2 regions of the Planococcus shenhongbingii genome follow, and region 2 is predicted to be linked to the other one. Evidence: riboswitches for the same ligand, from Rfam matches in the RefSeq annotation. Region 2 holds a riboswitch; the other holds the start of a gene.

What was found. Region 2 has a riboswitch for S-adenosylmethionine ahead of QWY16_RS04045 (MetQ/NlpA family ABC transporter substrate-binding protein). Riboswitches for the same ligand answer to the same signal wherever they lie in the genome.
Region 1: another riboswitch for S-adenosylmethionine. It lies ahead of QWY16_RS14270 (methionine biosynthesis PLP-dependent protein); the one in region 2 lies ahead of QWY16_RS04045 (MetQ/NlpA family ABC transporter substrate-binding protein).

The regions. Positions count from the first base shown of each region.
Region 1 covers NZ_CP129235.1:2,889,496-2,894,859, reverse strand. Annotated here, with positions in the region: gene metC (cystathionine beta-lyase) at 1-1,015, opposite strand, end outside; gene QWY16_RS14270 (methionine biosynthesis PLP-dependent protein) at 1,012-2,133, opposite strand; SAM riboswitch class I at 2,210-2,312, opposite strand; gene QWY16_RS14265 (antibiotic biosynthesis monooxygenase family protein) at 2,504-2,809, shown strand; gene QWY16_RS14260 (cobalamin B12-binding domain-containing protein) at 2,806-3,831, shown strand; gene QWY16_RS14255 (hypothetical protein) at 3,809-3,997, shown strand; gene QWY16_RS14250 (STAS domain-containing protein) at 4,043-4,582, shown strand; gene QWY16_RS14245 (LLM class flavin-dependent oxidoreductase) at 4,688-5,364, shown strand, end outside.
Region 2 covers NZ_CP129235.1:804,489-809,852, forward strand. Annotated here, with positions in the region: gene QWY16_RS04035 (SDR family oxidoreductase) at 1-658, shown strand, start outside; gene ltaS (lipoteichoic acid synthase) at 1,294-3,282, shown strand; SAM riboswitch class I at 3,628-3,740, shown strand; gene QWY16_RS04045 (MetQ/NlpA family ABC transporter substrate-binding protein) at 3,836-4,645, shown strand; gene QWY16_RS04050 (methionine ABC transporter ATP-binding protein) at 4,711-5,364, shown strand, end outside.

The DNA.
Region 1 (5,364 bases), 1.9 Mb from region 2:
GGGACATCGTCGCAGGATACGATAAGATGGATTCGACGGCGCCTAAGCTGACAGCGAAGATGGGAATGCGCAAGCTCTCAACAAACGTCCGGGCCGCCGCTTTATCTGCCAAGCGGAGTGACAGGACCGCTCCTGCACCTGAAGCTTGCCGTTCATGAATCGGATATCCCGGATGGAAACGGAATCCGGGATAGTAGACTTCTTCAATTACAGGATGGCTGTGCAGATAGTCGGCGATGATACGGGCTGAAGCGGCTGACTGCTTGAGCCGGGCACCCAAAGTTTTAATGCCCTGGATTAAGTTATAGGAATCCTGAGCTCCCAAGACCGAACCGAAAGTGTTTTGAATAAACCCGAGCCGGTCTCCCAGTTCCGCATCTTTTGTAACGGCGAGCCCTGCAATAATATCGCTATGCCCGGACAAGAACTTCGTTGCACTATGTAAGACAAGGTCCGCTCCAAGGTCCAAGGGATTTTGATAAAGGGGCGTCATGAAAGTATTATCGACAAATGTCAGGCAATCGTTGGCTTTCGCCAGTTTTGCTGCAATTTCGATATCGGTGATGTTCATGACAGGATTAGACGGCGTCTCAAGGTAAATCACTTTTGTATTCGGCCGGATGGCTTCTGCCATTTCACTTAAATCGGTCATATTGACGAATGTATAATCGATATGGAATTTATTCAGCACTTCTGTAACAAAGCGGTAAGTACCGCCGTAAACGTCCTCAGAAATCAAAACATGATCGCCAGCAGAAAGCAGCATGAAAGCGGAAGAAATGGCAGCCATGCCGGAAGCGAACGCAAAACCGCGCGTGCCGTTTTCAAGTTTGGCAATGGTTTCTTCCAGCTTCAAGCGCGTGGGGTTTCCCGAACGGCTATAGTCGAAAGGGCCGAATTCATCAAAGCTCGGCTGGTGATAAGTTGAAGATATATAAACAGGGACGTTTACTGCTCCGGTTTGCCGGTCAACTCCGGTTGAATGGATAAATTGAGTTTCCAAATGATCGGTCATAGGCGAAGAGCCTCCTTTTCAAGTTTGGCGAAAGCCTGGGTTAAATCAGCAATTAAATCGTCAGCATCTTCAATGCCGACTGAAAAACGGAGCAGGCGATTACATATGCCGCGGTGCAGCCTTTCTTTTTCTGGAATAACTGCATGAGTCTGTGTGGCAGGATAAGTGATGAAACTTTCCACACCTCCGAGGCTTTCTGCAAAAGCAATCAGGCGGATGTTTGAGAGGAATGGAGAAACCCATTCTTCTTTTTGCAGCCGGAATGACAGCATGCCGCCTTTACCAGGATATAAAACTTGTGAAACGATGGGCTGCTCTTCTAAAAAAGCAGCAATCTTTTTAGCGTTATTTTCATGCTGCCTCATACGGAGAGGCAAAGTCTTCAATCCACGAATCAAAAGCCATGAATCGAACGGGGACAGCACGGCACCGGTGGCATTATGCAAAGCGGCTAATCGCTCACATAGGCTCTGGCCTTTTGCGGCAATCACTCCAGCTAGTACATCGTTATGGCCGCCGATGTACTTAGTAGCGCTATGGATGACAATATCCGCTCCTAATGCAAGCGGCTTCCGGAGATAAGGAGTTAGAAATGTATTATCGACAATAAGCAGCAGATTGTGCTTTTTTGCGAGTGCTGCATAAGCTTGGAGATCGATTTCCTGCATCAATGGATTGGTCGGAGTTTCGATAAACAACGCCCGTGTTTGAATGGTGATTTGCTGTTCAGTTGATTCAACATCTTTGAATTCTGCATAAGTCGCCTGGATATTGTAGACGTCAGCGAAATGGCCGAGCAGCCGATAAGTCCCGCCGTAAATGTCTTCCGGAACTAACAGCTCGTCACCTGGACGGAACAGCGACAAGACAAGTTGGATAGCCGCCATTCCGGAGCTACAGGCAAACCCTGCATCTCCTTCTTCAAGGTTCGCGATGCCTTCTTCCAAAATGCTGCGTGTTAAATTTTTTGTACGTGTATAGTCAAACCCTGTCGACTTGCCAAGTGCTTCGTGTCCATAGGCGGTTGATAAATAAATTGGTGGGCTGACTGCTCCCGTTTTAGCATCACATCGGTTTCCCGACTGCACCAATTGTGTCTCCAAGCTATGTTCGACCATGTTCATCATCCTTTCAATTAAAAAAAACAGGGGCTTTCTTCAAAAAGAAGAAAGCCCCTGTTCAGGTAACACAATCTTCTCATCTTTTAGGCAAATGCCTATTGGAATTAGCACCGTGGCCGTGAGGCTGGTTGCTGAGACATCACAGGGCCAAATCCCTCCGTCTCTCTTGATAAGAATTAAAATTATGAAGTTATGTATAATTGGATATTTCAAAGTTTAGAGTATTTTACAAAGAAGTGCAAGAGGGAATTGAAATATTCAAAATAAATCATCCTATCCGGCAGAGGACAACTATAGTGCATTTCTTTTAATTCGAAGACCGAAAGATTATAATAGACAGTATCAATTCAGTAAAAGGGGAATATGGATGTATATTGTGACGTCAACAGTTGAAGTGCCGGAAGAAAAAACAGAGGATCTCATTAAAATATATCAAAATCGTTCCCGGCGGGTGGACCTGGCTGAAGGCTTTCATCAGTTTCGGCTTATCCAGAACACTAAAAAGTTAAATGAATTGACGGTGCATTTGGAATGGCATTCAGAAGAAGCTTATTTGAAATGGGTCAGAAGCAATGAGTTCAAAGAAATCCATGAGCTTGAAAAATATTATCCGGACAAGGCGTTAGCTGGAATTGTGCCGAAAGTCCGGCAATACGAGGTCGTAGCGGAATGAACAAAGCTATTAAAGATCAAATCGCACTGGAAACAGCCACGAGCATTTATGAAGCGTATCCAAGCATTTGGGAACGGTTCGGTGAGCGGGGCTTCCAGCATACCGAGAAAGACAACCATCACCATTTGGATCATCTCGAAACAGCTTATGAACTGGAAGACAAACAAGTATTTTTAGATTACAGCCGCTGGCTGGAGACGGTATTGAACAGCCGCAATGTGGAAACAGCCCTCATCATTGATAATTTTGAACGGCTCATTAAGATCCTTCCAGGAAAAACGGAAAAGCTTGAAGAAAGCTTTATGCTGGATTGTCTTCAGCAAGCAAATGAATTACTTTCTAAACTGTGGCAAAAGGAGGTTGAGGAGATGATGCAGCCAACCCAACTAGCGGAATTGTTTCTGCAAGGGGAAGATATGGAAGCATTGCGCCAGATTCAATCTTTTCTTGAAAGCCATAGCCGAAAAGAATTGTTCGACCAATTACTGACGCCGGCGATGTATCATGTCGGCACGTTATGGGAAAACAATGAAATCACAGTTGCCGATGAACATCTGGCTACCGCAATCTGCGATTTCGTGGTATCTGCTGTAGAAAATAGAGAACTGGCAGAAAGAGGCGGGGAAAGAAAAGTCATGGTATTGGGGCCAGAAGGAGAAGACCATTATATCGGATTGAAAATGGTAGCCTCTCTGTTCCAGGAATATGGCTGGTCAGTCCAATATATGGGACCGAATCTGCCACTGCCGCATGCTTTGGAAGCAGCAGAAAAATGGAAACCTGACGTTATTGCTTTGTCGGCAGCGCTTGCTTACAGGTTGCCTTTATTGAAAACCTACGTAAATGAATTTTTGGCATTGGAGTTCCAGCCGGCTGTTCTGGTCGGCGGACGTGCAGTCAATATTTCAAATTCAAATTCTTTAAGAAATAGCGGGGCAATGGTGGTAAGAGACTTAAACCAATTGGAACTTTGGATCAAGACGGGAGAGAAGCCTGAAAATGACTATGAAATCTCAATTTAATGGACTGCCGCTCCCGGCATTTGAAGTGAACAATGAATTATTGGTAGTCGACTGTTCTATGGAGGCAGAAGAATTATTCGGAGAATGCCGTAAATTTACAGACATTGTTGATGCAGATAGTTTACAAAAAGCAAAAAAACTGCTGAGAATAGAATCTTCGCTGTAAAAATTTGAACTTAATCTCGTTTCAAAAAGAGGCGATTTGCTTTTAGTGGATGTTCATGCAAAACGCAATGATCCGACGCTTCTATCTCTTGTCATTGTGCTAAAAGATAGTCAGCTAGAGCACGTGGCCGGCCAACTGTCCAAGCTTCGGGAAAGACTTCGGGATACGGATTATGATCTTTTTCAAGAAAAAGAACGGACGCTGGAATTGCTTCAAAAAGTAAGGGGATTATCTGCGCCGTGCATCCAATTGGATAAGCAACGGCTGCTCATTCCCTTGTTCGGGGATTTGACCGAAGAACAAGTATTGGCATTTACGCCACGCTTGCTGGTGCGCATTTATGAAACCCAGGCTGACACTGTCATTTTTGATTTGACGGCAATGGGGAGGATTAACGATGACGGACTGCGCCATTTGGATTCCCTTCTTCAATCTTTCAGCTTGATGGGCACATCCAGCATCTTTACAGGAGTCAAACCGGAGCATGCAAAACGGCTGCATCGTATCAGGACAAAGCAGCCGATGTGTTTTGTCGCTTCACTTCAAGACGTACTGTCTTCCGATAAATGGCCTAGCAAGAGCTGACTCTTTTCTTGAGAGCCAGCTTTTTCTATGTCTCCTGCCATGAGCGGAAAAGATGTGTTTAATTGGCAATATCGATACAATATGAGAGACAAGGAGTGAAGAAGGATGCATATAAAGAAATTCAAAGATATACCTTTATCCGTTTTGGATTTAGCACCGATCAACGAAGGCAGCGACGCCTCCGAGTCGTTCCGCAACAGTGTCGAAATCGCACAGCATGCAGAGGAATGGGGATTTAACCGCTACTGGCTGGCAGAACACCATAATATGCCGGGCATCGGCAGTTCAGCAACTTCTGTGTTAATCGGCCATATTGCTGGAGCGACTAAAAAAATACGCGTCGGTTCAGGCGGTATCATGCTGCCAAACCATGCGCCGCTTGTGATTGCAGAACAGTTCGGTACCCTTGAGGCGATGTATCCGGATCGTATCGACTTAGGGCTTGGACGGGCACCGGGCAGTGATCAGGCTACTGCCTATGCCCTTCGCCGTACGCTGCAGAGCAGCGGCGATGATTTTCCGCAGCAAGTGGCAGAGCTGGAAAACTACTTTTCCGATAAACCGGTAGGGCGGGTCCGTTCATATCCGGGAACCGGGCTGCATGTACCCATCTGGCTTCTCGGATCAAGCGGCTTTAGTGCGCAGCTGGCGGCCATCAAAGGATTGCCGTTTTCATTTGCCAGCCATTTTGCCCCTGATTTCACGATTCAGGCGCTTCAATTATACCATCAGAATTTCAAGCCTTCGGCAGTATTGAAAGAGCCCTATGCCATGGTCGGCGT
Region 2 (5,364 bases):
AGAAGAGCTGAAGAAAATGGAAGCCAGTAAAGCAATCAGCGAACGTTACGGGGAATTGAAGGTTTTATGCGAGCAGGAAGTGGAGCGGGCATTTCCTGCTCGCAGTTTGATCATCCGGCCGGGGCTTATTGTTGGGCCACATGATTTCACGGACCGCTTCAATTACTGGGTAACTCGCATTGCAAAAGGCGGGGAAGTGCTGGCGCCGGGACGAAGACACAAAGAAGTGCAATTCATCGATGTCCGGGACTTGGCCGAGTGGATCGTCAAACTGGTGGAAGCGCAGACTACCGGAACCTTTAATGCGACAGGGCCTGAAAAAAAGTTGACGATGAAGAAGTTTTTGGAAGTCTGCAAGGCGGTTGCCGAAAGCGATGCGGAATTGTGCTGGGTTGATGAAAACTTTTTATTGGGTCATGGAGTCGAAGGCTGGACGGACATGCCGCTATGGATACCGGACCGGGAAAAGATGGCCGGTTTCCTCACGGTCGACATTCGAAAAGCGCTGAAAGCCGGGCTGACGTTCCGGCCGGTCAGCGAAACGGTTCGCGACACGCTCGCCTGGGAAGCTGCGCGAACCGTAACAAAGCGCCAAGCAGGCTTGGATCCAGAGAAAGAAAAAGCGGTGCTGGAAGATTGGAAACAACGGGCTCTTTAAAGTAGGAAAGGTTTATTGGCTTCCGGCTGTAAGTACATCTGGCTCAAGTATTTGATGCAGCTGCTGCTGCAGGATAATTTGTCTCCTGCTTCAGTAGCTGCTTGTTTTTGTTAGGAGAAGAATATGATATGGAACAATTTCATTTAAATAGTTTGGAAGAACTTCCCTATTTGTGGTAAACTAGAAAGATAGGGAAATTTTAATCAAACATTAATCACTTTTTAATAAAACAACAGCTTCGTTATAAGACTAGTCAAAGTTGCTTATACGAATTAATAATATTATTTCATTAGACGCTGAGAATGGCTAACAATCGAGCCGGAACGGGTTATTTATCTCACAGCGAAATATGCGAAAGCCAGCGGGGAAAATAACCGCCCGCACTGGAAATGAAAAACCAAGCTTTGGGAACCTTAAGCAAGGCGAATCGTTCCTAAAATATAGAGGGTTTTATTTCTTTTGAAACAGTAGCTGTGAGAGCGGAAAACTTTAAACTGTCATTTTTATTAGTATTTTAGTAAAATGGAGTTTGTCATTCTTTGTAAGAAGTTCTCGCTTGAGGTTATCTGACTTCAAGCTTTTTTAGTTCAATGTCCGAACAGTTCCCGTGAAGTTTAATAATGAGAAGGTGCAATATGGAGAAAAACAAAACTGCGAATACTAAAACTTATAACAAGTATGTACCTCTTTTTCTATTAGCTGTTGTTATGCTATGGATGAAGACCTATGTATCCCAAAAAACACAATTTAAATTAGATGTCGACGGATTCCTCCAGGAGTTCCTGCTGTTCATCAACCCACTCGGATCCGCGCTGTTGCTTTTAAGCTTGTCGCTCTTTTTTAAAGGAACGCGAAAATACATATCACTCCTAGTAATCTATATCCTCATGTCTGTCTTTTTGTATGCGAACGTGGTGTACTACCGATTTTTCAGTGATTTCATCACGTTGCCGACAATGTTCCAAACACAGAATTTCGGCGATTTGGGCGGCAGCATCGCTACACTGATACAGCCAACCGATTTACTTTTCTTTGTGGATGTTGTTTTACTGGCATATTTAGTATTTTCGAAAAGAGTCAAGAAAGAGTCCCGCAACTTCAAAACCAAAACTGTCCTTCCGGTCATCACCATCGCATTGGCCGTTTCGTTCTTTAATCTTGGCTTGGCAGAAGCAGACCGGCCGGAATTATTGACCCGCGGTTTTGACAGAAGTTATATTGTGAAGTATTTAGGCATGTATAATTACGCTCTTTACGACTCCGTTGAAACGCTTAAATCCTCTTCTCAACGAGTATTGGCTGACAGCGACGAAGTCACAGAAGTATTGAACTACACAAAAGCCAATCATGCAGCTCCAAACGAAGCGTATTTCGGTGCAGCTGAAGGGATGAATGTTGTTTACCTGCATCTGGAATCGATGCAAACATTTTTGATGGACTATAAATTGAACGGGGAAGAAGTGACTCCGTTTTTAAATTCAATGATTAAAGATCAAAACACACTGTATTTCGATAATTTCTTCCATCAAACCGCTCAAGGTAAAACAGCGGATGCGGAATTCCTGCTGGAAAACTCGCTATTCGGTTTGTCCAAAGGATCGGCTTTTATTACGAAAAGCGACAATACGTACCAGTCAGCTCCTGCCATTTTAAAGGATAAAGGATATACATCAGCTGTATTCCACGGCAATAATGGAACATTCTGGAATCGCTCTGAAATCTATAAATCCTTTGGCTATGACCATTTCTTTGATATTGAGTCTTATACCGGCTTGACTGAAGCAGATATGGCAGAATACGGCGTCATGGATAAGCCGTTCTTTGAACAGTCGGCAGATATGCTGGCCACATTGCCGGAGCCTTTTTATTCGAAATTCATCACGGTGTCACACCATTTCCCTTATAAAATCGACCAAGAGTTGACGACAATCGGAAAAGGCACGACGGGTGATGCAAGTGTCGATAATTACTTCCAGACGGCGCGCTACGCGGATGAAGCGATTCAGCAGTTTTTTGCGGATCTGGAACAATCCGGTTTAGCGGACAACACAATGATTGTGATGTACGGCGACCATTACGGAATTTCCGACAATCACAATAAAGCGATGGAACAAGTGCTTTCGAAAGAAATCACTCCAGTTGAAAATACCAAGCTGCAGCGGGTTCCGCTGTTCATTCACGTGCCAGGCATGGAAGGCGGCATCAACCATACGTATGGCGGCCAAATTGACCTTCTGCCGACTGTGATGCATTTGCTTGGAGTTGAAACACAGAATTATATCCAGTTCGGTACAGATCTATTGTCCGATGAACATGAAGAACTGGTGACTTTCAGAAATGGTGATTATGCCAGCCCGGAGATCTATTCAATCGGCGACAATTTCTATGATCCGAAAACAGGTATGCCGATCGAAGAAAATCAACTGGAACAAGCGCAAAAACTCCAGCAGTATGGGAATTATGAATTGCAGCTGTCAGACCGGGTAGTCAACGGCGACTTGCTGAGATTCTATACACCTGATGGATTCAAGCCCATTAATCCAGCCGACTATAATTATTTGAACAAACCGGCTGTAGGACCGGTTGAAGAACCGGCTGTCGAACCGGTCGAACCCATTAAATAACTGAACGATAGAAGAGGTATCTGAGAAGCCGGCTTTTGCTGGCTTTGGAGATAGCCTCTTTTTTTCTGCCTTTTGCTCCTGTGCTCCAACACCTTCTTTTGCTTGTTAACAACAGTATCTCAAAGCATTGATAATCTATTGCAAAGAAGATGTAAAGAATTGTGAAATTTGAATCCGATTGCTTGTCCGCTAACTGCCAGTTCATCAAAGGTTTTGGTTGAAGTAAAACGCCGAAGATAATTAATATACAATTTGAAGAAAAAATAATATTAAGAAAACGTTGACTTTGATGTGTTAATGCGCTAAATTTATCAATAAGGTTTCGCAATTGAATAAGCAACTAATCTCTTATCAAGAGTAGCGGAGGGACTGGCCCTATGAAGCTCGGCAACCATCCATGTTAATCACATGGAAAGGTGCTACATCCAGCAGAACTGAAAAGTTCTGAAAGATAAGAGAGGATGAATTTACGATAAATTTGTGCCTCTCTTTCTTTATGGAAAGAGAGGCTTTTTCGTATTTCGAGCTTAAAAAACTATTGGGGGATATTAAAATGAGAAAACTAGGCGTCTTTACAGCTTTAACTTTTGCAGCAGGTTTATTGGCAGGATGCAGCGGCAATGCCGAGTCCACTGAATTGAGCGAAGAAAAATTAGTGGTGGGTGTTACTTCTGGCCCCCATGAGCAAATCATGGAAGTGGTATCGGAAGTCGCTAAAGAAGACGGACTGGAAATTGAGCTGAAAGTCTTTACCGATTATGTGTTGCCGAACACGGCGCTTTCTGAAGGCGATTTGGACGTCAATAGCTACCAGCATAAACCATTCCTGGAAGCGTTCAATGAAGATCATGGAACGACTCTGGTGCCTGGCGCTACAACGATTCTAAACCCAATGGGCGTTTATTCAAACGAATATGACTCCATTGAAAAATTGCCGAAAGGCTCAACATTCGGTTTGCCGAACGATCCAACGAACGGCGCTCGTGCCTTGTTCATCCTGGAAGAAGCGGGAATCATCACGCTGAAAGAAGGAACGGAAGAAACGGCATCGGTTTTCGATGTAGAAGAAAACCCGCAGGAACTTGAGTTTATCGAGTTGGAAGCAGCGCAGATTCCGAAGCAGTTAAGCGAACTGGACGCAGCAGCCATCAACACAAACTGGGCGATTGAAGCAGGATTAAATACACTTGAAGATTCGATTTTATTGGAATCAAGCGATTCTCCATACGTCAACCATATTGTGGTAAGAGAAGAAAACAAAGACGACGCTGTACTTGAAAAGCTGAACGCGGCTTATCAGTCTGATAAAGTCAAAGCCTTTATCGAAGAAGAATTCGATGGGTCTGTATTGCCAATCTGGTAAAATTCGGAGAGCCGCGTGGCATTTATGCCACGGGCCTTTCCTATTTAGAAGGAAGTGTAACGAGCATGATTCAACTAGAGAATGTTTCAAAAGAATTTAAATCGAAAAAAGGAGTTATCCGGGCAGTGAGCGATGTATCGCTGCATGTGAAAAAAGGGGAAATCCATGGCGTCATCGGCTATAGCGGAGCCGGGAAAAGCACGTTGATCCGCTGCGTCAATTTACTGGAAGCTCCAACCGCTGGAAAAGTGCGGCTGAATGACCGGGAGTTTACGGAGCTGTCGAAAAGCGAGCTGTTGGAAGAACGCAAAAATATCGGCATGATTTTCCAAGGGTTCAATTTGCTTCGCACCGCTACAGTCGAAGAGAATATCTCCATTCCTTTAAAGCTGATCGGAGTGGAAGCTGCGGAAATTCCAAAGCGAGTGGAAAAGTATCTGGAGATTGTGGGCTTAACGGAAAAGAAAAACGCTTACCCGGCCCAATTATCAGGCGGACAAAAACAGCGTGTCGCCATTGCCCGTGCCCTTGCACAAGAGCCGGATGTCTTGCTCAGCGATGAAGCGACGAGCGCACTTGATCCTGAAACCACCGAATCGATTCTGGATTTGCTGCTGAAGATTAATGCGGAATTCGGCATCACTATCTTGCTGATCACCCATGAAATGCATGTTATTCAGAAAATATGCGACCATGTCTATGTGATGGACGGTGGTGAA